DNA from 4 places in the Streptosporangium sp. NPDC049248 genome. Region 3 is predicted to be linked to each of the others. Evidence: riboswitches for the same ligand, from Rfam matches in the RefSeq annotation. Region 3 holds a riboswitch; each other region holds the start of a gene.
The links. Region 3 has a riboswitch for cobalamin ahead of metE (5-methyltetrahydropteroyltriglutamate--homocysteine S-methyltransferase). Riboswitches for the same ligand answer to the same signal wherever they lie in the genome.
Positions count from the first base shown of each region.

Region 1: linked by a shared signal. The riboswitch ahead of AB0K21_RS04835 (ribonucleoside-diphosphate reductase subunit alpha) and the one ahead of metE (5-methyltetrahydropteroyltriglutamate--homocysteine S-methyltransferase) in region 3 are both predicted to bind cobalamin.
Region 2: linked by a shared signal. The riboswitch ahead of AB0K21_RS13145 (CbtB domain-containing protein) and the one ahead of metE (5-methyltetrahydropteroyltriglutamate--homocysteine S-methyltransferase) in region 3 are both predicted to bind cobalamin.
Region 4: linked by a shared signal. The riboswitch ahead of cobN (cobaltochelatase subunit CobN) and the one ahead of metE (5-methyltetrahydropteroyltriglutamate--homocysteine S-methyltransferase) in region 3 are both predicted to bind cobalamin.

Region 1 is NZ_JBFAQY010000002.1:192,418-198,292, reverse strand. It holds gene AB0K21_RS04840 (tripartite tricarboxylate transporter substrate-binding protein) at 1-993, shown strand, start outside; cobalamin riboswitch at 998-1,200, shown strand; gene AB0K21_RS04835 (ribonucleoside-diphosphate reductase subunit alpha) at 1,316-3,541, shown strand; gene AB0K21_RS04830 (ribonucleotide-diphosphate reductase subunit beta) at 3,617-4,612, shown strand; gene AB0K21_RS04825 (mechanosensitive ion channel domain-containing protein) at 4,657-5,772, shown strand.
Region 2 is NZ_JBFAQY010000005.1:330,722-336,596, forward strand. It holds gene AB0K21_RS13130 (ABC transporter permease) at 1-372, shown strand, start outside; gene AB0K21_RS13135 (sensor histidine kinase) at 369-1,589, shown strand; gene AB0K21_RS13140 (response regulator transcription factor) at 1,593-2,231, shown strand; cobalamin riboswitch at 2,397-2,529, shown strand; gene AB0K21_RS13145 (CbtB domain-containing protein) at 2,560-2,748, shown strand; gene AB0K21_RS13150 (CbtA family protein) at 2,758-3,483, shown strand; gene AB0K21_RS13155 (putative cobaltochelatase) at 3,533-5,608, shown strand; gene cobO (cob(I)yrinic acid a,c-diamide adenosyltransferase) at 5,610-5,875, shown strand, end outside.
Region 3 is NZ_JBFAQY010000011.1:30,938-36,812, reverse strand. It holds gene AB0K21_RS21185 (family 16 glycosylhydrolase) at 1-1,689, shown strand, start outside; gene AB0K21_RS21180 (hypothetical protein) at 1,790-2,101, opposite strand; gene metE (5-methyltetrahydropteroyltriglutamate--homocysteine S-methyltransferase) at 2,233-4,548, opposite strand; cobalamin riboswitch at 4,708-4,895, opposite strand; cobalamin riboswitch at 5,076-5,247, shown strand; gene AB0K21_RS21170 (hypothetical protein) at 5,374-5,580, shown strand; gene AB0K21_RS21165 (helical backbone metal receptor) at 5,573-5,875, shown strand, end outside.
Region 4 is NZ_JBFAQY010000005.1:340,481-346,355, forward strand. It holds gene cobN (cobaltochelatase subunit CobN) at 1-1,454, opposite strand, end outside; cobalamin riboswitch at 1,486-1,690, opposite strand; gene AB0K21_RS13175 (precorrin-3B synthase) at 1,706-3,127, shown strand; gene AB0K21_RS13180 (precorrin-8X methylmutase) at 3,124-3,750, shown strand; gene AB0K21_RS13185 (precorrin-2 C(20)-methyltransferase) at 3,848-5,371, shown strand; gene AB0K21_RS13190 (cobalt-precorrin-6A reductase) at 5,359-5,875, opposite strand, start outside.

The DNA.
Region 1 (5,875 bases), on a different contig from region 3:
GCGGGTGCCGTGGTCGTCGCGGGCTGCGACCTGAACGGCGACTCCGCCGGCTCGGCCGTGGGCCGCCTGAGCATCCTCGAACCCACCGCCGACGGCCACGGCTGGGACGGGATCGCGGGCAGGCTCGCCTCCGTCCTGGTCCTGTCGGGGCTGGCACGCTCCGCCATGGCCGTCGAGCGGCCGGGGCCCCTGGGTTCCGTCCCGCGTGACGCGTTCGGCGCCGTGCGCGGTTCGTTCGCGCGCGAGGGCAGGCTGCTCGTCGCCGCGATGCCGATGGTGACGGCCGCGGAGATCGCCAACACCGCCGCGGTGGTGGACGCCGCCACCCCCCTCGCCCGCCTGGTCGGCGACTGGACGGTCCTGGTCGTCCCCTCGGACTCCCGGCTGCGCACCTTCGAGGACTTCGCCGCGGAGCTGCGCCGCACCCCGGCGGCGCTGACGGTCGGCGGCCGGCCGGAGGGCGGTTCCGACCACGTGCTCTACGGCATGATCGGCAAGTGCCTCGGGGTGGACACCCGGTTGCTGGAGTACGCGGGGTTCCACGGTGCCGAGGACGCGGCCGAGGCGCTCCAGGTCGGACGGGTCGCGGCCCTGCTGGGGTCGGCCCGCGCCCTGCGACCCGAGATCGCCGCGGGCCGCCTGCGTCCCCTGGTGGTCTCCTCGGGCAGCCGGCTCGACGGGATCGACGCGCCGACGCTCCTGGAGGTCGAGGTCCGGCTGGAGTACAGCGACTGGTGCGGCCTGCTGGGACCCAAGGGCATGGGCCAGGCGGACCGGGACGCCGCGATCGCCCTGTGTGACAGGATCGACGCCGCGCCGCGCTGGCGCGCCCTGTGCGCGGCCAATGGATGGAGCCGGGTCTACCTCAGCGGTGACGACTTCCGTCAGTGGCTCTTCACCGAGACGGCCCGCACCCGCGGGGTGCTCCACGAGCTCGGACTGCTGAAGTCTTCCGACACAACTTGTTGGGGTAGTTGCGTCAGACGCCCCTAGATGTAGGATCCTGCTCGTTGCTGGTTCGCCCCGGGAGGGGCGAGGCAAGAGGGAACCCGGTGAGATTCCGGGACTGCCCCGCAGCGGTGAACGGGAACGAAAGCCGTCATGTGAGCACTGGGTGAGCCATGCCCGGGAAGCGACGGCCGGTAGGCACGCGCAGGGCGCCCGTGAGTCCGAAGACCTGCCGGTGACGTGATTGTCCAGGGCCTCGTGGGAGGGCCCGCGGAACGAGGCGGTCCGGCGTGTCCGGGATCGCTCGCGGACGCGTGCCCCTCCGGCGGAGCCACAGGGGGAAGTTCGAGCGAGCGAGGGACACCACGTGACACAGGTATTGGCGGAGACGGCGGCGGAGAGCGCGGGGAACGCGCCGGTCGATCGCAGGCAGGCCATCGACGAGGCCGCCGCCCGAGTGATCACCGACCCCGAGAACTCCAAAGTCGCCGCCGCGCTGCTGGCCGAGCTGATCGCCGACGAGGCCGCCGAGCACGGCGTCCGCGACTTCTCCGAGTCGGTCGCCGCGACGCACGAGGCGGGGTTGATCGCCGACGGGCTCGCGGAGTTCGTGGCCGCCCACGCCGGGGTCCTGGACGCGCTCATCGAGCCGGACGCCGACGCCAGATTCGAGTACTTCGGGCTGCGTACCGTCTACGACCGCTACCTGCTGCGTCACCCGCGCACCCGCAAGGTGCTGGAGCGCCCGCAGCACTTCTTCCTCCGGGTGGCCTGCGGCCTGTCCGAGACCGTCGAGGAGGCCGCCGAGCTGTACGCGCTCATGGCCACCCTGTCCTACCTGCCCAGCTCGCCCACGCTGTTCAACTCCGGCTCGCGCAGACCCCAGCTCTCCTCGTGCTTCCTGCTCGACTCGCCCCGCGACGAGCTGGAGGCCATCTACGAGCGCTACGGGCAGGTCGCGCGGCTGTCGAAGTACGCCGGGGGCATCGGGATCGCCTGGAGCCGGATCCGCTCGCGGGGCTCGCTGATCCGCGGTACCAACGGCCATTCCAACGGCATCGTGCCCTGGCTGCGCACCCTGGACGCGAGCGTCGCCGCGGTCAACCAGGGCGGCCGCCGCAAGGGCGCGGCCTGCGTCTACCTGGAGCCCTGGCACGCCGACGTCGAGGAGTTCCTCGAACTGCGCGACAACACCGGCGAGGAGGCCCGCCGCACGCACAACCTGAACCTGGCCAACTGGATCCCCGACGAGTTCATGCGCCGGGTCGAGGCCGACGGCGTGTGGTCGCTGTTCGACCCCAAGGAGGTCCCGCACCTCACCGACCTGTACGGCGCCGCGTTCGACGACGCCTACCGGGCCGCCGAGGCCGAGGGCCGGTTCACCGCGCAGCTCCCCGCCCGCACCCTGTACGGCCGGATGATGCGCACGCTCGCGCAGACCGGCAACGGCTGGATGACCTTCAAGGACGCGGCCAACCGGACCTCCAACCAGACGGCCAGGCCCCAGAACGTCATCCATCTGTCGAACCTCTGCACCGAGATCCTTGAGGTCACCAGCGACGCCGAGACCGCGGTCTGCAACCTCGGCTCGATCAACCTGGCCGCCCACCTGTCTCCGGGCTCCGAAGAGGGGATCGACTGGGCGCGGCTGCGTGCGACGGTCCGCACCGCCGTGCGGTTTCTCGACCGCACCATCGACCTGGGCTTCTACCCGACCCCCGAGGCGAGGGCCGCCAACCAGAAGTGGCGTCCGATCGGGCTCGGCCTGATGGGCCTGGCCGACGTGCTGTTCGCGCTGCGGCTGCCCTTCGACTCGCCGCGCGCGCTGGAGCTGTCCACCCGGATCTCCGAGGAGATCGCGCTCGCCGCCTACCGGACCTCCTCGGACCTGGCCGTCGAGCGTGGCCGCCATCCCTCGTACGAGGAGACCAGGGCCGCCGCCGGGGTGCTCCACCCCGACCACTACGGGGCCGCGACGTCGGCCGCGTGGACGGAGCTTCGGGAGCGGATCGCCGGAACGGGGCTGCGTAACTCGCTGATGATCGCGATCGCGCCCACGGCCACGATCGCCTCCATCGCCGGTTGCTACGAGTGCATCGAGCCGCAGGTCTCCAACATCTTCAAGCGCGAGACCCTCTCGGGTGAGTTCCTCCAGGTCAACCGCTATCTCGTCGCCGACCTGCGGGCCCGGGGGCTGTGGACCTCGCGGATCCGTGACGCGATCAAGCGCGCCGACGGCTCCGTCCAGGACATTCCCGAGATCCCCGCCGACCTGAGGCTGCTCTACCGGACCGCCTGGGAGCTGCCGCAGAAGGCGCTGATCGACCTGGCCGCCGCGCGCACCCCGTACATCGACCAGTCGCAGTCGCTGAACCTGTTCATGGCCACGCCGACCATCGGCAAGCTCTCCTCGATGTACGCCTACGCCTGGAAGGCGGGCCTGAAGACCACCTACTACCTGCGCTCGCGCCCGGCCACCCGGATCGCGCAGGCCACCGTGGCGGCACCGGCGGCCGGGGAGGTCCCCGTCCTCGACCCCGAGGCCGTCGCCTGCTCCCTGGAGAACCCCGAGTACTGCGACGCCTGCCAGTAGACCTGCCGGCGGCCCGTCCAAGGGCACCCCGTCCCTCCCAGCCACCCCTCGGCCACCCCGAAAGGCGTTCTCCCGATGTTGCTCGACCCCGGCATGGATCTCACCCTGCGGCCGATGCGCTACCCCGAGTTCTACGAGCGCTACCGGGCCGCGATCCGCAACACCTGGACCGTCGAGGAGGTGGATCTCGCCTCCGACCTGGCGGACCTGGCGAGGATGACCTCCGATGAGCGTCACCTGATCAACCGCCTCGTGGCGTTCTTCGCCACCGGCGACTCGATCGTGGCCAACAACCTCGTCCTCAACCTCTACCAGCACCTCAACGCCCCCGAGGCGCGCCTCTATCTCAGCAGGCAGCTGTTCGAGGAGGCGGTGCACGTCCAGTTCTACCTGACCCTGCTGGACACCTACCTGCCCGACCCCGACGAGCGGGTCAAGGCGTTCGCCGCGGTCGAGCACATCCCCTCGATCCGTGACAAGGCGGAGTTCTGCTTCCGATGGATCGACTCGCTCGGAGGGCTGGCCCGGCTGGAGACCAGGGAGGACCGGCGGGCGTTCCTGCTCAACCTGATCTGCTTCGCGGCGTGCATCGAGGGCCTGTTCTTCTACGGGGCCTTCGCCTACGTCTACTGGTTCCGCTCCAGGGGGCTGCTCAGCGGCCTGGCCACCGGGACGAACTGGGTCTTCCGTGACGAGTCCATGCACATGGAGTTCGCCTTCGGCGTCGTGGAGACCGTACGGGCCGAGGAGCCCGAGCTGTTCGACGACAAACTCACCGAGCAGGTCACCCGGATGATCGAGGAGGCGGTGGCGGCCGAGCTGGCCTTCGCGGCCGACCTGTGCGGCGACGGCCTGCAGGGAATGGGGGTGGAGCAGATGCGGCGCTACCTTGAGTACGTGGCCGACCAGCGGCTGGTCAGGCTCCAGATGCCCGTCCGGTACGGTACGGCCAACCCGTTCGCGTTCATGGAGTTGCAGGACGTGCAGGAGCTGGCCAACTTCTTCGAGCGGCGGGTTTCTGCCTACCAGATAGCCGTCGAGGGGAATGTCACCTTCGACGAGTCCTTCTGATTGGCTGATGGTCCGGGGAAGAGAGCGACGAGGGGAAGTCGTCAGTGTCCAGCTGGATCATCATGGTCGTTTCCGTGGCCGCCGCGATCGTGGCGGTGGAGGCGGTGCGGAGGGTACTGCGCTCACGGCTGATCGGCGAGAAGTGGGCGCTCGCCGGTCCGGTCGTGAGCCGCTGCACCTGGCCGGGGTTCGCCACGGCCGCCGTGGCGACCGCCTACACCGTCTACGAGCCGGGCATGGCGGAGGGCTCGGTCAGCCAGGTGATCGACCGCGGCCTCAGCGTGGCGATGATCGGGTGCGCCACCTGGCTGGTCATCCAGGCCGCCTACGCCGTCACCGACGTGGTCCTGGACCGCCTGGTCACCGTCCAGGGCGAGGGCAACCGCAAGGCCCGGCGTATCCGCACCCAGATCACCCTGGTCCGCAGGGTGGCCTCGGCGGTGATCATCGTGGTGGCGCTGGGTGCGATGCTCTTCACCTTTCCGCAGGTACGGGCGCTCGGCGCCGGACTGCTGGCCTCGGCCGGGATCGCCGGCGTCGTCGTCGGCATCGCCGCCCAGTCGACACTCGGCAACCTGCTCGCCGGACTCCAGTTGGCCTTCAGTGACGCGCTCCGCCTGGACGACGTCGTCGTGGTGCGGGGCGAGTGGGGCCGCATCGAGGAGCTCAGCCTGACCTACGTGGTGCTGCGGCTGTGGGACGAGCGCCGGCTGGTCCTGCCGGTCTCCTACTTCACCGCCAACCCGTTCGAGAACTGGACCCGGCACAGCAGCAGGGTGATCGGCCACGTGTTCATCCGGGTCGACTGGTCGGTGCCGGTCGAGGAACTGCGCGCCGAGCTCTACCGCGCCCTGCGCGCGCACCCGCTGTGGGACCAGAAGGACTGGACCCTCCAGGTCACCGACACCCTTCCCAACGGGCTGCTGGAGTTGCGCGCCCTGATGAGCGCCGCCGACTCCGCCAGCGCCTGGGATCTCAAGTGCGACATCCGTGAGCATCTGGTGGCCTTCGTCCGCGAGAGGTACCCCCAGGCCCTGCCCCGCTTCCGGGTCGAGAATCCGCTCGTGCCCGCCACCCTTCCCGGGGCACTCACCGGCCTGACGGCGCCGGCGGCGAGGCGTTCCGGCGATGAGGACGGCGATCGGCCGGTTCCGTCCTGAGGCGACCGGTTCCCTGAGCCGGCCGGGCCGGGGGTGCGACATGGAGACGTCTCGGATGCCGCGGTCGCGGCCGCACCCGCCGCGGCCGTTCGGGCACGGTGCC
Region 2 (5,875 bases), on a different contig from region 3:
ATCGGCCTGGCCGCCTACGGCCTGAGCGGGCCGGCCAACCTTGCCGACGTCGTCCTCGCCTGGGTCCTCGGCGCCCTCAGCCTCGGTTCCATCGGGCTGCTCATCGGCGCCCTGGTGCCCAGCGGCCGCGCCGCCACGGTGATCGGCCTGGCCGTCTTCTTCCCCATGGTCTTCGTCTCCGGCGCCATGAGCGCCCGCGAGACACTGCCGGAGTCGATGCGCTCCATCGGCGACCTGACCCCCATGGCACCCGCCGTCCAAGCCATCCGCGCCGGCTGGGAAGGCCACCCCGTCTCTCCGCTCACCCTCGCCGTCATGGCCGCGATCTTCATCGTCGCCGGCGGGGCCGCGCTGAAGGCGTTCCGCTGGTGACAGGCACCGAACCCGACGTCTCGCGATGGGACCGCGCCTGGCCGGTCCTGCCGTACCTCTTCATCCTGCTACCGACGGTCTTCGCCCTGCTGCGGGACTGGAGGCTGGACGTGCTGGTCCTGGCGGTGTTCGTCGGAGCCTGGCACTGGTTCATGGTCTCCTCGCGATTCAGCCGGATCGAGCGGCCGGCGGTGGCGATCGTCTACTTCATCGTGATGCTCGCCTTCATCGCGGTGCTGGTCAGGATCGACTCGCTGTTCACGGTGGCCGGTCTGGGCGCGTTCGTCCAGTCCTTCGCCCTGCTGCGCGGGTGGATGGCCTACCTGGGGGTGGCCGCCACAGCCGCCGTGCTGGTCGGCGTCCGCCCCGATCCCCGGCCGCCGAGCGAGATGGTCTTCTCCTTCCTGCTCGCCGTCCTGATCACCTCGACCGTCGGCCTGTTCATCCAGACCATCTCGGAGCAGAGCCGGCAGCGCCAGGAAATGATCGCGCAGCTGAAGGCCGCCGGCACCGAACTGGTCGAGCTGGCGGAGGAGAAGGCGAGACTGCAGGCGCAACTGCTGACCAGCGCCCGCGAGGCGGGCGTGCTCGGCGAGCGCCAGCGGATGGCCAGGGAGATCCACGACACGATCGCCCAAGGGCTGACCGCCATCCTCACCCAGCTCGAAGTCGCCGAGAACGTCATTGAGAACGTGCCTGCCGCCCGCTCCAGACTGAACACCGTACGCACGCTGGCCAGGGACAGTCTCAACGAGGCCCGCCGGTCGGTTCTGGCGATGCGCCCTGCTCCGCTGGAGGAGGCCCAGCTCTCGGCCGCCCTCGAGGACGTCGCGGCCACCTGGTCACAGACGACCGGCATGCCGGTTCCGGTGTCGGTCACCGGCGAGGCCAGACCGCTGCACGCCGAAGTGGAGACGACCCTGCTGCGAGTGGCTCAGGAGGCGCTGGCCAACGTCGGCAAGCACGCCTCTGCCAGCAGGGTCGCCGTTACCCTGTCCTACATGGAGGATGTGGTGGTGCTCGACGTGCGCGACGACGGATCCGGGTTCGACCCCCAGACGGTGAACCTGTCGGTCGCGGGCGGATTCGGGCTCATCGCGATGCGTCAGCGGGTCACCCGGCTGGCCGGTGACTTCGAGATCGAGACCGCTCCCGGCCAGGGAACGGGCGTCTCCGCCACGGTGCCCGCCATCCCCGCCGACCCCGGAAACGTGTGAGGCATGCCGATTCGTATCATCGTCGTGGACGATCACCCGGTCGTCCGCGACGGGCTACGCGAGATCTTCTCCACCGATGAGGCCTTCGAGGTCGTCGGCGAGGCGGCCGACGGGCCGGAGGCTCTCGCCCTGGCGCGGCTGACCGACCCCGATCTCGTGCTCATGGACCTGCGGATGCCGAAGATGAGCGGCACCGAGCTGATCCGCCGGCTGCGCGAGCAGAAACCGGGCATCAACGTGCTGGTCCTGACCACGTTCGACAACGACGCGGACGTGCTGCCCGCCATCGAGCAGGGCGCCACCGGCTACCTGCTCAAGGACACCCCGCGTGTCGAGCTGCTCCGCGCCGCGCAGGCGGCCGCCCGCGGCGAGACGGTGCTGTCCCCCGCCGTGGCCGGGCTGCTCACGCGGAAGGTACGCGCCCCCGAGCGGCAGACGCTGAGCCGGCGGGAGCTCGAAGTGCTCGGGCTGATCGCCCGCGGCGCCACCAATCGCGAGGTCGCCGCGAAGCTGTTCATCACCGAGGCGACGGTCAAGACACACCTGCTGCACATCTTCGCCAAACTCGGGGTGAAGGACCGGGCCGCCGCGGTGGCGGCGGCCTACGAGACCGGGCTGCTCAAGCGGGCTTCAGAGACCTGATCAAGGGCGCCCGGTGCGCCGGTCCTGAGTACCGGTGTCACCATGTGAGCCGTGTCCTGCTGCAGGCGGCCCGCGCGGTGCGTTCCGCCGGAGAGATGGGGGACACCAGACTGGAGCGGCGTCCGCGGTGCCGTGACAGATCACCCCACATTGACGGCCCGCTCTAAAAAAGGTTACATTGCGGACGATTTCGCGGTGGTCCGAGGGAAGTCCGGTGAGAAGCCGGTGCGGTCGCGCCACTGTATCCGGAACGTGAGTTCCGGGAGCCAGGTTACTTGGCCGCCGCGTCCTCACATGTCGGGACGCGTCATCCCCAAGGAGGCTACTCATGCGTGAGCTGTCCGTTTCTCAGCCCGTTCCCCTTTCCCACCTGGCCCGCTGGCTCGTGGCGGTTCCGCTGCTCCTGCTGGTGGCCTACCTGGTCACCTTCGACCAGGGGGTGGTGTCGCAGGCGGGCGACTATCTGCACGAACTCATGCACGACGGGCGCCACCTGCTCGGCGTTCCCTGCCACTAGACGCGCGCCGTGATACGTACCCTGCTGCTCCGCGGCCTGCTCGTCGGGCTGGTCGCCGGGCTGATCGCCGCCGCGTTCGCCTACCTGCTGGGCGAGCCGAACATCGACCAGGCCATCGCGCTCGAAGAGGCCGCCTCCCACGCCCAGAGCGAGGCCGGGCACTCCCACGGGGAGGAGGCACTGGTCAGCCGGTCCGGCCAGCGGGCCGGGCTCTTCCTCGCCCTGGCCCTGTACGGCATGTCCGTGGGGGGTGTCTTCTCCCTCGTCTTCGCCGGGCTGCGCGGCCGGATCGGCCCCCGCTCCGACGCGGTGCTGGCCGCGACGATGGCCGCCACGGCGTTCGTCGCGCTCGTGCTGGTGCCGTTCGTCAAGTACCCGGCCAACCCGCCCGCCGTCGGTGACCCGGACACCATCGGCAGCCGGACCGTGCTCTACCTGGTCCTGGTCGCCATCGGCCTGCTGTCCGTGGCGGTGGGCGTGGCCTGCGCCCGCAAGGTGCCGGCCAGGCCCTGGCTCGCCGGCGTGGCCGGTTTCCTGGTCCCCGTGATCGTCACCCTGCTCGTGCTGCCGACGGTCAACGAGGTGCCCGACGGCTTCCCCGCCCAGCTGCTGTGGGACTTCCGCGTCTCCTCCCTCGGCACCCAACTCGTGCTCTGGTCGGCCATCGGCGTCCTGTACGGCATCGCCGTGCAGCGCGTCGTTCGCCGTGACGCGCTCGCGGCGGCCCCGAACTGAATATTCGGCGGGCCGGACACGTCAACAGGATCTCGCAGAAAGAAACCTCGTGATCGGTGCCTATCCGTTCAGCGCCGTCGTCGGCCTCGACGACCTCAAGCTCGCGCTGATCCTCAACGCGGTCTCGCCACGGGTGGGCGGTGTGCTGGTCCGGGGGGAGAAGGGGACCGCCAAGTCCACGATCGTCCGCGCGCTCGCCGCACAGCTCCCCGGGGTCAAGGTGATCGCCGGCTGCCGCTTCTCCTGCGACCCGGCCGAACCGGATCCGGCCTGCCCCGACGGCCCGCACGGTACGGGCGAGAGCGGTCAGGAGCGTCCGGCCGCGCTGGTGGAGTTGCCCGTCGGCGCGTCGGAGGACCGGCTGGTCGGCGCGCTCGACATCGAGCGCGCGCTCACCGAGGGGGTCCGGGCGTTCGAGCCTGGCCTGCTCGCCGCCGCGCATCGAGGTGTCCTCTACGTCGACGAGGTCAACCTGCTGCACGACCACCTGGTGGACCTGCTGCTCGACGCCGCCGCGCTCGGCACCTGCTTCGTCGAGCGCGAATCGGTCTCGGTACGGCACGCGGCGCGGTTCCTGCTGGTCGGCACGATGAACCCGGAGGAGGGCGAGCTGCGGCCACAGCTCCTGGACCGTTTCGGGCTGACCGTCGAGGTGCGGGCGTCCAGGAATCCGGACGAGCGGGCCGAGGTGGTACGGCGCCGGCTGGCCTTCGACGCCGATCCCGCCTCCTTCGCCGCCGGGTGGGCGGAACAGGAGGCGGCCCTGGCGCGGCGGATCGCCGAGGCCAGGGAGCGGGTCACCAAGGTCGTGCTGCCGGACGCCCGGCTGCGCCAGATCGCGGCGGTGTGCGCCGCCTTCGAGGTGGACGGGCTCCGGGCCGATCTGGTCACGGCCAATGCGGCCGTCGCGCACGCGGCCTGGCGCGGCGGCGCCGAGGTCACGGCCGAGGACGTGCGCGCGGCGGCCCGTCTCTCGCTGCCGCACCGCCGCCGCCGGGACCCGTTCGACGCGCCGGGCCTCGACGAGTCACGGCTCGACGACCTGCTGGCGGAACACGGCGGCGACGAGCCGGACGGTCCGGACGGCGGCCCGGACGGCGGCCCGGGCCGCGGTCCGGGCGGCTCCGGCGGTCCGGGTGATTCGGACGGTCCCGAGGGATCCGCGGACTCCGGGGACGCTCCGGAGAGCGGCTCCGCGGAAGGTTCCGTGCGCGCCGGTTCCGATGAGGGGGACTCGCACGACGACGGGGCCGGCGCCTCCGCTGCTCCAGGTGCCTCCGACGGGAACGGCACCCCGCCGGATCTTCCCGCCGCGGAACCGTACCGGGTGCGCCCCTTCCAGGTCCCCGGGCTGGGCGACGGCGCCTCGGGCCGGCGGTCACGGGCCCGGACCCCCAACGGGCGGACCACCGGATCGCGGGTTCCCGCCGGGCGGCTCCAGCGGCCGCACCTGCCGGCGACGCTCCGCGCCGCCGCGCCGTACCAGCGCGAGCGCGGCCGCAGTGGCCCCGGCCTGCTGGTACGTGACACCGACCTGCGCGAGGCCGTCCGCGAGGGCAAGGAGGGCAACCTGGTGCTCTTCGTGGTGGACGCGAGCGGTTCCATGGCGGCCCGGCAGCGGATGCGCGAGGTCAAGGCGGCCGTGCTCAGCCTGCTGCTCGACGCCTACCAGCGGCGGGACAAGGTCGGGCTGATCACCTTCAGGGGATCCACGGCGGAGTTGGTGCTGCCCCCGACCTCCTCGGTCGAGGTAGGCGCGGCGCGGCTGCGGGAGCTGCCGACCGGCGGTCGCACCCCGCTGGCCGCCGGGCTGCGCCGGGCCGCCGAGGTGCTCAGGGTGGAACGGCTGCGCGACCCGGCCAGAAGGCCGCTGCTCGTGGTGGTCACCGACGGCCGGGCCACCTCGGGGTCCGACGTGGCGGCCTCCGCCGCGCTGCTCGCCGGTACGGCGGCGGTCGTGGTCGACTGCGAGAGCGGTCCGGTACGGCTCGGTCTGGCCCTCGACCTGGCGGCCAGACTGGGCGCGCCCGTCGTACGGCTCGACGCGCCGGCGGCGGGCGGTGGGCTCGGCGGGCTCGGCGGGCTCGTCCGCGACCACAGGACCGACTACCGGAAGGCGGTCTGAGATGCCGCGGGGCAAGCCGGACACGGTGCCCGAGGACGGGCTCACCACGCGCCAGCGCCGCAACCGGCCGCTGCTGATCGTGCACACCGGGCCGGGTAAGGGGAAGTCCACCGCCGCCTTCGGGATGGCGCTGCGCGCGTGGAACCAGGGCTGGCCGGTCGGGGTGTTCCAGTTCGTCAAGTCGGCGAAGTGGCGCATCGGCGAGGAACGGGCGCTCGTGCTGCTCGGCGAGTCCGTCGAGGGCGGCAGCGTGACCTGGCACAAGAT
Region 3 (5,875 bases):
TGGAGCGAACTGCGATCGGGCCAAGGTCTCGATGACGCCGTCGACCTTCTTTATCTCTCCTACCAAGAGACAGGAGAGGACGAAGCGCGAAGCCGCACCCGGCCCGCGCTCCGGCGCCCGACCAGGGGGCTGTGGCAGCTATCTGGCTACGTGCTCTCTCGTGCGGGAGCAGAAAAACTCCTTAGCCTGCTTCCAGCCCACGGCCCGATCGACCTGTGGATGAACCTGCAGTTCGATCGTCTCTCGGTCCGGATGACGGATCGGCCCGTCATCGAGCAGCGCCCAGGCATCAAGTCAAGTAACTCCTACTCGGTCCTGCCGATTCTGGCGAAGGTGGGCGCGATCCAGCGCGAGTCTCCTCTGCTCGCCCGGCCTCGGCCCACAAGAGGTCCGATCGTGGTCGTCGGCGCGCCCGGTACGGGGTTGTCCACGGTGGCGGAGGCTCTGTCAGTCCTCGGATTCCGCTGCATCAGTGACCTCACCGACCTGCCCCCGGGCGAGCTTGACACGCTCCTTCGTGGCGGCCGGCGCCGGATGTTCGACGCCTACGTGAACATCGGATCGCTAGGTCTGGGCGAGGTTGAACGCATCGCTTCGAAGGCGCCGATGCGTCTCATCGTCACGACAGATGGAACCAGCGCGACGGCGGACGTTCTGGGCGAGGACCTCGACACTCCGCAGCATCACCGTCTTGTGCTTCCGGTCGACGAGCTGGACCCGTGGGAACGGCTCGTCCGGTTTCTCGGGTGCGATTACCCGATCCATCCTTGGCCTCGCCAGCAGGAGAGAGGACAGCGACGCATCACGGCCGGAACTCGCTCGATCGAGGACATGGCTCTTTCGGGGCATCGCCTGGCCTGGGATGCTTCTCCCTGGATTGTCGATCGCCCGGCGTGGCGGGGTGTCTCGTTCGAGTCATCGCCACCTCCCGGTGGTGGCAGGATGCCTGGGGGCGGGGGCGCAGACGGCGATAGTGCGGCGATCGCGTTGCGTGTGCACCCCCGTCTCGACGGCAGCGACTGGTACCTCCGCGACGACACCTTCCCGAGCAACAGAGCCCTCTTCCGCCCCGACAACGTCACGCTGCAGCACGGCAGCCCTGCGTCACTCACGCTCCGCCGCGAAACGAACAAGGTGCGAGAGCTCACCGGGGGCGCAATCGCAAGTCGCCGCTCCTTCACCTACGGCACGTTCGCGGCAGATCTGCGGGTTCCCTCTGGTTCGGGCCTGGTGACGGGCTTGTTCCTCCATCGCAACGGCCCTCGCCAGGAGATCGACATCGAGTTCCTCGGCCGGGACACCACCCGCATGCTCATCAACGTCTTCTACAACCCAGGGGCCGCGGGCACGAAACTGGAGTACGGGTATCGGGGAACACCGGCCCTCATCGATCTCGGCTTCGATGCGTCCGCAGCATTTCACCGCTACGAAATCGAATGGCGGCCCGAATACATTCGATGGCACGTCGACAGGGTCATCGTCCACGAACGTCTCCTGTGGGGGCCGACACCGATCCCGGACCAACCGATGGAACTCAACGTGAACCTCTGGAGCAGTGAGTCAACCGAGTTCGCGGGCCCGCTCCATGAGCGGGCTCTTCCCGCGGTGCTGGAGGTTGCGTCGCTGGAGGCCCGCTGCTTGCCGGGCCATGGCGAAGAAGTGGTATGGAGAAAAGGGCTGGCCAGCTAGAGGTGCCGGTGCTTGCCGTGGCGAGGCGTACCGCCTGGCCACGGTCAGCGCGTTCACCACCAAGACCGGCCTGGACTTTCATCCGTCCTATCGAAACGCTCTAGCTGTGATCGCCGTTCGCGTCGTGCGGAGAGGGAGCTGTGTCGACGGTTTTCAGTAAAATGCATGAAGTGCATTCCTCTCGGCCGCACGCGTCCGCGGCGTGGTCGAGGGTGACCCTTCGTATGACGGCCTCGATCTGGGCCAGCCGCGTCAGTGCCCGGTTCAAGTCGGACTTCAGGACCCGCATGCGTGCGGACTGCGCGCCCATCTGACGGCGAACCGCGTGCAGCCGGTGGTAGTCGTCAGGGCTCATCGCCACCATGTCGTGCTCGCCGATTCGAACTTGCCGCGTTTTGGGAGTCTTGCTCATGTGGCTGTCCTTTCGCCGCACATGACGATCAGGCTGGCCATCGGCCGGTCGTCGCGTGTAAGACGGCGTGGCCGGGCCTGGGACGGCAGGAAAACCCGCCGTCCCAGGCCCGGCGCGCGTCAGTGGGCCTCCTAGCCGGTCACCTCGGTCCTGATCTCGCGGGCGGCGGTGACGAGATTGCCCAGGGAGTCTCGCACCTCAGGCCAGCCGCGGGTCTTCAGCCCGCAGTCGGGGTTGACCCACAACCGCTCGGCCGGGATACCGTCGAGCCCCTTACGCAACAGGGACGCGATCTCCCCGGCATCGGGGACGCGCGGGGAGTGGATGTCGTAGACACCCGGGCCGACCTCTCTGGGATACCCCGCCCCGGCCAGCTCGTGGGCCACCTGCATGTGGGAGCGCGCGGCCTCCAGACTGATCACGTCGGCGTCCAGGTCGTCGATGGCGGCCAGGATCTCACCGAACTCGGCGTAGCACATGTGAGTGTGGATCTGGGTGTCGGCCCGCACCCCGCCGGTGGTGAGCCGGAAGGCCTCGCCTGCCCAGGCCAGGTAGCCGGGCCTGTCTGCGGCACGCAGTGGCAGGGTCTCGCGCAGGGCGGGCTCGTCGACCTGGATGACGGTGGTGCCGGCTGCCTCCAGGTCGGTGACCTCATCACGCAGGGCCAGCGCCACCTGGCGGGCGGTTTCGGCCAGGGGCTGGTCGTCGCGGACGAAGGACCAGGCCAGCATGGTAACCGGACCGGTGAGCATGCCCTTGACGGGACGCGTCGTCTGGGACTGGGCGTAGCGGGTCCAGCGCAGGGTCATGGGCTCGGGGCGGGAGACGTCTCCGGCGAGGATCGGCGGCCGCACGTAGCGGGTGCCGTAGGACTGCACCCAGCCATGCTGCGTGGCCAGGTATCCGTTGAGCTGCTCGGCGAAGTACTGGACCATGTCGTTGCGCTCGGGCTCACCGTGCACCAGGACGTCGATGCCCGCCTCCTCCTGGAAGGCCAGGACCGAGCGGATCTCGGCGGCGATCCGCTCGTCGTAGGCGGCGGCGTCGATGCGTCCGGCGCGCAGGTCGGCGCGGGCCGTCCGCAGCTCGGCGGTCTGCGGGAAGGAGCCGATGGTGGTCGTCGGCAGCTGCGGCAGGTTCAGCCGGGCACGCTGGGCGGCGGCCCGCTCGGCGTACGGCTGGGCGCGGCGCGTGTCGGCGGAGGTGACCGCGGCGGCGCGGGCCCGTACGGCGGCGTCGTGGGTGAGCGCCGAGGCCGCCCGTGAGGCGAGATCGGCCCGGTTGGCGGCCAGTTGCCCGGCGATGGCGCCGGTGCCCTCGCTCAGTGCCCTGGCCAGGGTGACGATCTCGGCCGTCTTCTGTCTGGCGAAGGCGAGCCAGCGGCCGACCTGCGGATCCACTCCGTGCTCGAGCGCGACATCCAGCGGGACGTGCAGCAACGAGCAGGAGGCCGCCACGTCCACCCGGTCGGTCAGGCCGAGCAGGGTGGCCAGGGTGGACAACGACCTTTCCAGGTCGTTGATCCACACGTTGCGGCCGTCCACGACGCCCGCGATCAGACGCTTGCCGACAACCCCGCCCACCTTGGCCAGGTCGTTCAGGTTCGCCGCGGCCGAGCCGGTGAAGTCCAGGCCCAGCCCCTCGATCGGCGCCCCGGCCAGAACCGGCAGCGCCTCCCCCAGCCGGTCGAAGTAACTGGCGACCAGAATCTTCGGCCGGTAGGTCAGGGAGCCGAGCTCCCGGTAGGCGCGGGCCGTAGCGTTCAGCACGGCCCGATCGCGGTCCTGCACCAGGGCGGGTTCGTCCAGCTGCACCCACTCGGCGCCCGCCGCGCGCAGGGCGGCGAGTACCTGTATGTAGACCGGCAGCAGCCGATCCATCAGGGTGATCGGGTCGAAGCCGGGGTCCACGCCGGGCGCGGGCTTGGCCAGCAGCAGGTAGGTCACCGGGCCGACCAGCACCGGACGCGGGCTGTGCCCCTGTGTGAGAGCCTCACGCAGCTCGCCGACCTGCTTGGCCGGATCTGCGGTGAAGACGGTGTCGGGCCCCAGTTCCGGCACCAGGTAGTGGTAGTTGGTGTCGAACCACTTGGTCATCTCCAGCGGAGCGACGTCCTGGGTGCCGCGCGCCATGGCGAAGTAGCCGTCCAGGGCGTCGGCCTCGACGGCGGCCCGGTGACGCTCAGGGATGGCGCCGACCATGACGGTGGTGTCCAGCACATGGTCGTACAGCGAGAAGTCGCCGGTGGGGATCTCTCGCACGCCGGCGCCGGTCAGGTGGCGCCAGTTGTCGCGGCGCAGCCGGGCCGCGGTGTCGTTCAGTTCATCGGCGGTGACGCGGCCCGCCCAGTAGCTCTCGATCGCCTTCTTCAGCTCGCGGTCGGGTCCCTGGCGTGGATAGCCGTGGACGGTGGCGATTGATGCGGGGGTGGCGGAAGTCTCAGCCACGAAACTCTCCTTCGCGAGTCATGGAAGGACCCCGGTGCTCTCAGGGGCGCGAAGGAACGGCTGAGCGGCGAGCACCTTGATCTGATGCCCGCTCGTACCGCCGACCCGCCCTCGAGGTCACCGAAGTCACCGCGTGCGTGGTCGCACGCGGGCAGTGGCAGGTCTTCGGACTCGCGGGCACGCCCGGGATTTCGCCCGGGCATCTACTGGCCGTCGCTTCCCCGGTCCGGTACTCGGACCCAGTGCGTTTGACGGCGGTCGTTCCCACTCACCGCTGCGGGGCAGTCCCGGAATTGGCGAGCTCGCGAGCCAAGCAGGCGAGTGTTGCCGCACCGGGTTCCCTCTTACGACGCGCCTGCCTGGCGGGCAGGGCGAACCGACTGCGGGTCCAGCCTAGGCGCATTCGGCTCCCCGGGCGACAGGGGCCGGAATGCGCTCGCGCCGTACGGGCGGGCCGGGGGCCGGGTGATCGTTCTGGGCCTGATGGCGGGTGCCGCACTGGACTTACTAGGACGTCCAACTATATGTTCGTGGACAAGGCCCGCGGTGCAGGGAAGCTGGTGTGAATCCAGCGCGGTCCCGCCACTGTGACCGGGAAGTGCGTCATCGCAACATCGACAGCCACTGGCGAAAGCCGGGAAGGCCGGATGGCGCGCTGATCCGGGAGTCAGGATACCGGCCGCGGGTTGATCCGTGTTGTCCACGAGGATGGAGCGAACACGCATGGCATCGGTACGCGCTCGCGAGCCCGGAAACGTCCCGGCGCCGGAGGATCCTCCGCGCTGACGGCCCTGCCCGGTCAGGTTGCGGCTGAGGCTGGATTCCGTGCCATCGGTGGCTGCCTGGGCGGCGCAACCGGCCCTACGAGAGACGTTGTGCTGCTCGTTCTTCACCTTCACTCTGACCGCCACCGGAGGCCACCTGTTGTTGGAGATCAGTGTGCCCGCCCAGCACGGTGAGGTACTGAATGCCCTGGCCGCCCGCGTCGAGGCTGTGACCGGCCCCACCGGAAGGGACATCGACGATGCTTGACGACCTCGGCACTTCCGTTGGAACGCGTGGTGCCGTACGCCGCGTGGTGTCCCTCGTCCCCTCGCTCACCGAGTCGCTCGCCGAGACCGCCCCGCACCTGCTGGTCGGCGCGACCGACTGGTGCACCCATCCCGCGCCGTTGCCGGTGCGGCGGATCGGCGGCACCAAGAACCCCGACCTGGCCACGATCGCCGCCCTTGAGCCGGACCTGGTGTTGGCCAACGAGGAGGAGAACCGCCTTGTCGACCTAGAGGCGCTGCGGTCGGCCGGGCTGGCGGTGTGGGTGACGAGGATC
Region 4 (5,875 bases), on a different contig from region 3:
ACCATCACCACGAGGTTGCCCGCGCGCAGCGCGGCCAGCACGATCTCGCCGTCCGGATCGCGGCTCCGGTCGACGAACGACTCGCCCGGCGGCGGCCCCCAGTGCGCCTCGACGCCGTGCCGCAGGTCCTCGGGCAGCGTCTCGAACCACGCCCGGTAGCGCGCGGCCGGGATCCGCACCGGGTTCGCGGCCAGTTGCTCCTCGGTGAGCCAGTTCCGGTCCTGGCCGCCCGCCGCGATCAGCGCGTGGATAAGCGCGTCGCCGTCCAGTTCCGCCACGCCGGGGAAACCGTCTCCGAGGTCGTACCCGGCCTCCGTCATGGCCGTGAGCAGCCTGACCACGCTGGCCGGTGTGTCCAGGCCGACCGCGTTGCCGATCCTGGAGTGCTTGGTCGGGTACGCCGACAGCATCACCGCGATCCGCCGTTCCGGTGCCCTGACGTGCCGGAGCAGACCGTGCCGTACCGCGATGCCGGCCACCCGCGAGGCCCGCTCGGGATCGGCCACGTACACGGTCAGACCCTCGTCGTCGACCTCCTTGAAGGAGAACGGCACGGTGATGATCCGCCCGTCGAACTCGGGGATCGCCACCTGGGAGGCCGCGTCGAGCGGGGACAGGCCGTCGTCGTTCTCCCGCCAGGCGTCCCTTCCCGTGGTCAGGCAGAGGCCCTGCAGGATCGGCACGTCCAGCTCGGCGAGCGCGCCGACGTCCCACGCGGAGTCGTCCCCGCCCGCCGAGGCGGTCGCCGGACGGGTGCCCCCGGCGGCGAGCACGGTGACCACCAGGGCGTCCGCGGCCCGGAGCGTGTCGAACAGGCCGGGCTCGGCGCTGCGCAGGGAACCGCAGTAGACGGGCAGGGCCTGGCCGCCCGCCTCCTCGATGGCCAGGCAGAGCGTCTCGACGAAGGCGGTGTTGCCCGCGACGTGGTGCGCGCGGTAGTAGAGCACTCCGATGACGGGGCCCTCGGTGCGTCGCGCGACACGTTCGAGGGGGCCCCAGCCCGGGGTGGGCGCGGGCGGTGCGAAGCCGTACCCGGTGAGCAGCGCCGTGTCGGAGAGGAAGGCGTGCAACTGGGCCAGGTTCGCCGGACCGCCGTGCGCGAGGTAGGCGTGCGCCTCGGCGCAGACCCCGCCGGGCACCGTGGACAGCTCCATCAGCTCGGCGTCGGGGGCCTGTTCGCCACCGAGGATCACGACGGGCCGCCGGTCGGCGAGCAGCGCGTCCAGCCCGTCCTGCCATGCCCGCCGGCCGCCGAGCAGCCGCACGACCACGAGGTCCGTGCCCTCGGTCAGCGCGGGCAGGTCCTCGGCGGACAGCCGCGCCGGGTTGCCGAGCCGGTAGTTCGCGCCGCTCGTCCGCGCGCTGAGCAGGTCGGTGTCGGAGGTCGACAGCAGCAGGACGGCGGGTGGCGCGGGCGGTGCGGCCGATCGTGGGGTGGGCGGCACGGAACGCATGCGGAAGTCCTCCCTCGGGGTCCTCGCCCCGGGTCGTCGTCATCGCGACGGCAGGAGTCTCCTGGCTCCCGGATCAACGCTCACCCCGGCCTTCCCGTCCGTTACCGGACCGTGGCCTTCGGTGGGGTTCGCTCCCCGGTTACAGTGGCGGGACCGCGCCGGTTTCACACCGGCTTCCTCCCTGCGCCGTCGCCTAGGTCACACTATGCCAGGCGGACATCCGTAAAGAAATGGGAGCTACCATCCACTGCGTGTCAATAACCGACCCTCCCGGAAGAAACCGGGCCGACGCGTGTCCCGGAGCGCTCCAGGTGCACGCCGCGGCCGACGGCGGCCTGGCACGGATCAGGATTCCCGGCGGGGCGCTCACGGCGGGTCAGCTCCGCGTGGTCGCCGCCGCCGCCCGGGAGCTCGGATCCGGCGTGATCGAGCTGACCTCCCGGGCGAACCTCCAGGTGCGCGGCCTCCCGCCGCAGGACGGCGAGCCCCTTCCCGCCGTGCGTCCGGCACCCGGCGACGCGCGCGTTCCGGACGACGCTCGGCGGCCTTCCCCGGCATCCGACCTCGCCGTGCGGCTGGCCGCCGCCGGGCTGCTGCCGTCGGCCACGCATGAGCTGGTACGCAACATCGTGGCCTCACCCCTGGCCGGGCGGGCACCCGCGAGCCTGCTCGACGTCCGTCCGCTCGTGTCCCGGCTGGACGGGGAACTCCGCGCCCGGCCCGTGCTCGCCGACCTGCCCGGCCGGTTCCTCTTCGCGCTCGACGACGGCTCGGGCGACATGGCGGCCCTCGGCGCGGACGTCACACTGCTGCCGGTCGAACCGGTGGACGCCTCGGTGGACGACGTCTCCGAGGTGGCGCTGCTGCTCGCCGGTGCCGACCGGGGGCTGCGCGCACCCGTCTCCTCCGCCGTCACCGGCATGCTCGCGGTCGCCGAGGCGTTCCTGGCCGAGCGCGCCGAGCAGGGGTCGGGCGCGTGGCGGCTCGCCGAGCTGACCGACGGTCCAGGACGGGTCTCGGCCCGCGTTCTCGGGACGGAGCCGGCTCTCCGGCTGTCCGCCCCCGCCGTACGACGGGCGCGGACGGCGGGGGGAGGCACGGTCGGGGTCATCGCACAGCGTGACGGAAGATCGGCCCTCACCGTTCTCGCCGCGCTCGGGCGGCTCACGGCGGCCCAGCTGGAGGCGCTCGCCCGGGCGGCCGAGCACGGCGGGGGAGAGGTCCGGGTGACGCCGTGGCGGACGATCGTCGTCCCCGACCTGCCGCCGCGGGAGGTCGACGGCCGGCGGGCGGCGCTCGCGGACGCGGGCCTGGTCGGCGACCCGGCGTCACCGTGGCTGGGCCTGACCGCCTGCGTCGGCCGGCCCGGATGCGCGAAGGCCCTCGCCGACGTCCACGCCGACGTCCACGCGGGTGTGCACGCGAACGGCGGCACCGGCTCCGAGTCCGGTGCGGGCGGTCCTGACGGCGTCCGCCCCCCGCGGAGCCGCACCCGTGCGCTTCCCGTGCACTGGTCGGGCTGCGAGCGGCGATGCGGACGCCCGCGCGGCCAGGTCGTGGACGTGGTCGCGACCGGAGACGGATACCGCGTCGAGGCGGACGGCGTGAGCCGTACGTTCGCCGACGCCGAGCAGACGAGCGCCGCGGTGGCGGCGACCAGAGAGGGAAAGTGATCGACTACATCAGGGACGGAGCGGAGATCTACCGCCGCTCCTTCGCCACCATCCGCGCGGAGACGGACCTCGGCGGCATGCCGCCGGGCGTCGCACAGGTCGCGGTCCGCATGGTGCACGCCTGCGGCATGGTCGACCTCGTCAACGACCTCGCGTGGTCGCCGGGAGTCGTCACGGCGGCGCGCGGGGCGCTGCGCGACGGCGCGCCCGTGCTGTGCGACGCCATGATGGTCGCCTCCGGCGTCACCAGGCGGCGGCTGCCGAAGGCGAACGAGGTGATCTGCACGCTCGGCGACCCGCGGGTGCCGGAGCTGGCGCTGCGGCTGGGCACCACCCGCAGCGCCGCGGCGCTGGAGTTGTGGCGCGACCGGCTCGACGGCGCGGTGGTCGCGATCGGCAACGCGCCGACCGCACTGTTCCGCCTGCTCGAACTGGTCGAGGAGGGTGCCGGACGCCCGGCGGCGGTGCTGGGCGTGCCGGTCGGCTTCATCGGGGCCGCGGAGTCGAAGCTGGCCCTGGCCGAGCACCCGGCCGGACTCGACCACCTGGTGGTGCACGGGCGCAGGGGCGGCAGTGCGATGGCGGCGGCCGCGGTCAACGCGGTCGCGAGTGAGGAGGAGTGAGCGGGTTGAGCGGGGATCTCGGGTGCCGGTGCGGGGTCGGGCTCGCGATGGCGGCGGCTGTCGTCAACGCGGTCGCGGGTGAGGGGGAGTGAGCGGGTTGAGCGAGGGTCTCGGGTGCCTGTACGGGGTCGGGCTGGGGCCGGGAGACCCGGAGCTGGTGACGGTGAAGGCGGCCAGGCTGCTCGGTGCGGCCGACGTGATCGCCTACCACAGCGCCCGGCACGGGCGGAGCATCGCCAGGTCGGTGGCGCTGCCCTACCTGCGGGGAGACCAGGTCGAGGAGGCGCTGATCTACCCGGTGACCACCGAGACCACCGACCACCCCGGCGGATACCAGGGCGCGCTCGACGACTTCTACGCCGACTGCGCCGTGCGGCTGGCCGCGCACCTGGACGCCGGACGCGACGTGGTGGTGCTCTGCGAGGGCGACCCGCTCTTCTACGGCTCCTACATGCACATGCACAAGCGGCTCGCGCACCGGTACCCGACCGAGGTGGTGCCGGGAGTGACCTCGGTCAGCGGGGCCGCCGCGGTGCTCGGCCGCCCGCTGGTCGAACGGGACGAGACGCTGACCGTGCTGCCCGGCACGCTCCCGGCGGACGTGCTGGCCGAGCGGCTGGCCGCCGCAGACTCGGCCGCGGTGCTGAAACTCGGCAGGACCTTCGAGAAGGTCCGCGCCGCCTTCGCCGAGGCCGGTCGTCTCGACGATGCCTGGTACGTCGAGCGGGCCACCACCGGCAAGCAGCGCATCGAGCCGCTGGCGGACGTCGACCCCGAGTCGGTCCCCTACTTCTCCCTCGCGCTGCTGCCCAGCCCGCTCACGCCGTTCTCCGCGAAGGCCGCGGCCGACCGCGAGGAGCAGGCCGGAGACGAGCGGCGCGGCGAGGTCGTCGTGGTGGGACTCGGCCCCGCCGGGCGGCCGTGGCTGACCCCCGAGGCGCAGGACGCCCTCGCCCGGGCCGACGAGCTGATCGGCTACGGCCCCTACCTCGATCGGGTGCCGCCCAACCCGCGCCAGCGCCGCCACCCCACGGACAACCGGGTCGAGGCCGAGCGCGCCGCGCACGCGCTGGGGCTGGCCGCCGCCGGATCGCGGGTGGCCGTGGTCTCCTCGGGTGATCCGGGGGTGTTCGCCATGGCCAGCGCGGTGCTCGAGGTCGCGTCCGAGCCGAGGTTCGCCGATGTCGAGGTACGCGTGCTGCCCGGCCTGACCGCCGCCCAGGCGGTGGCCAGTCGCGCCGGGGCCCCGCTGGGCCACGACTTCTGCGTGCTGTCGCTGTCCGACCTGCTCAAGCCGTGGGAGGTCGTCGCGGACCGGATCACCGCCGCGGCACGGGCCGACCTGGTGCTGGCGATCTACAATCCGGCCTCGCGGAGCCGGACCTGGCAGGTGGCCGCCATGCGCGACCTGCTGCTCGAACACCGTTCCCCGCGCACGCCCGTCGTCATCGGGCGGGATGTCGGCGGCCCGCAGGAGAGCGTGCGCGTCGTGGAACTGGCCGATCTCGACCCCGCCGCGATCGACATGCGCTGCCTGCTGATCGTGGGCTCGTCCACCACCCGGCTCACCGAACGCGGCGGACGGCCCGTCGTCTACACCCCGCGCCGTTACCCGGCCTGAGCCTCCACCCAGGCCGCGGCCGCCTCGGCGGTGTCCGCCAGCGGGACACCGCCGGGAACCGGCGGCCGCCGTACGATGACCACCGGAAGCCCCAGCTCCCGAGCGGCGGCCAGCTTGGCGGTGGTCATCTCGCCGCCGCTGTCCTTGGTCACCAGCACCTCGACGCGGTGCTCGCGCATCAGCTCCAGCTCTCCGCGCAGGGTGTACGGCCCCCGGGAGAGCACGACCACCGTCCGGCCGGGCAGCGGTGGGGTGGGCGGATCGACGGACCTGGCCAGGAACCACAGGTCAAGGCCGGTGAACGCGGCCAGGCTGCGGCGGCCGGTGGTGAGGAAGACCCGCCTCCCCAGCTCGGGCAGCAGGCGGGCGGCGGCCTCAAGCGTGGGCACCCAGCGCCAGTCGTCGTCCGGACCCTGCTGCCAGCCGGGGCGGCGCAGCACCAGCAGCGGCACCCCGGTGCCGGCGGAGGCCGCGACGGCCGAGGCGGTCATCCGCCGGGCGAAC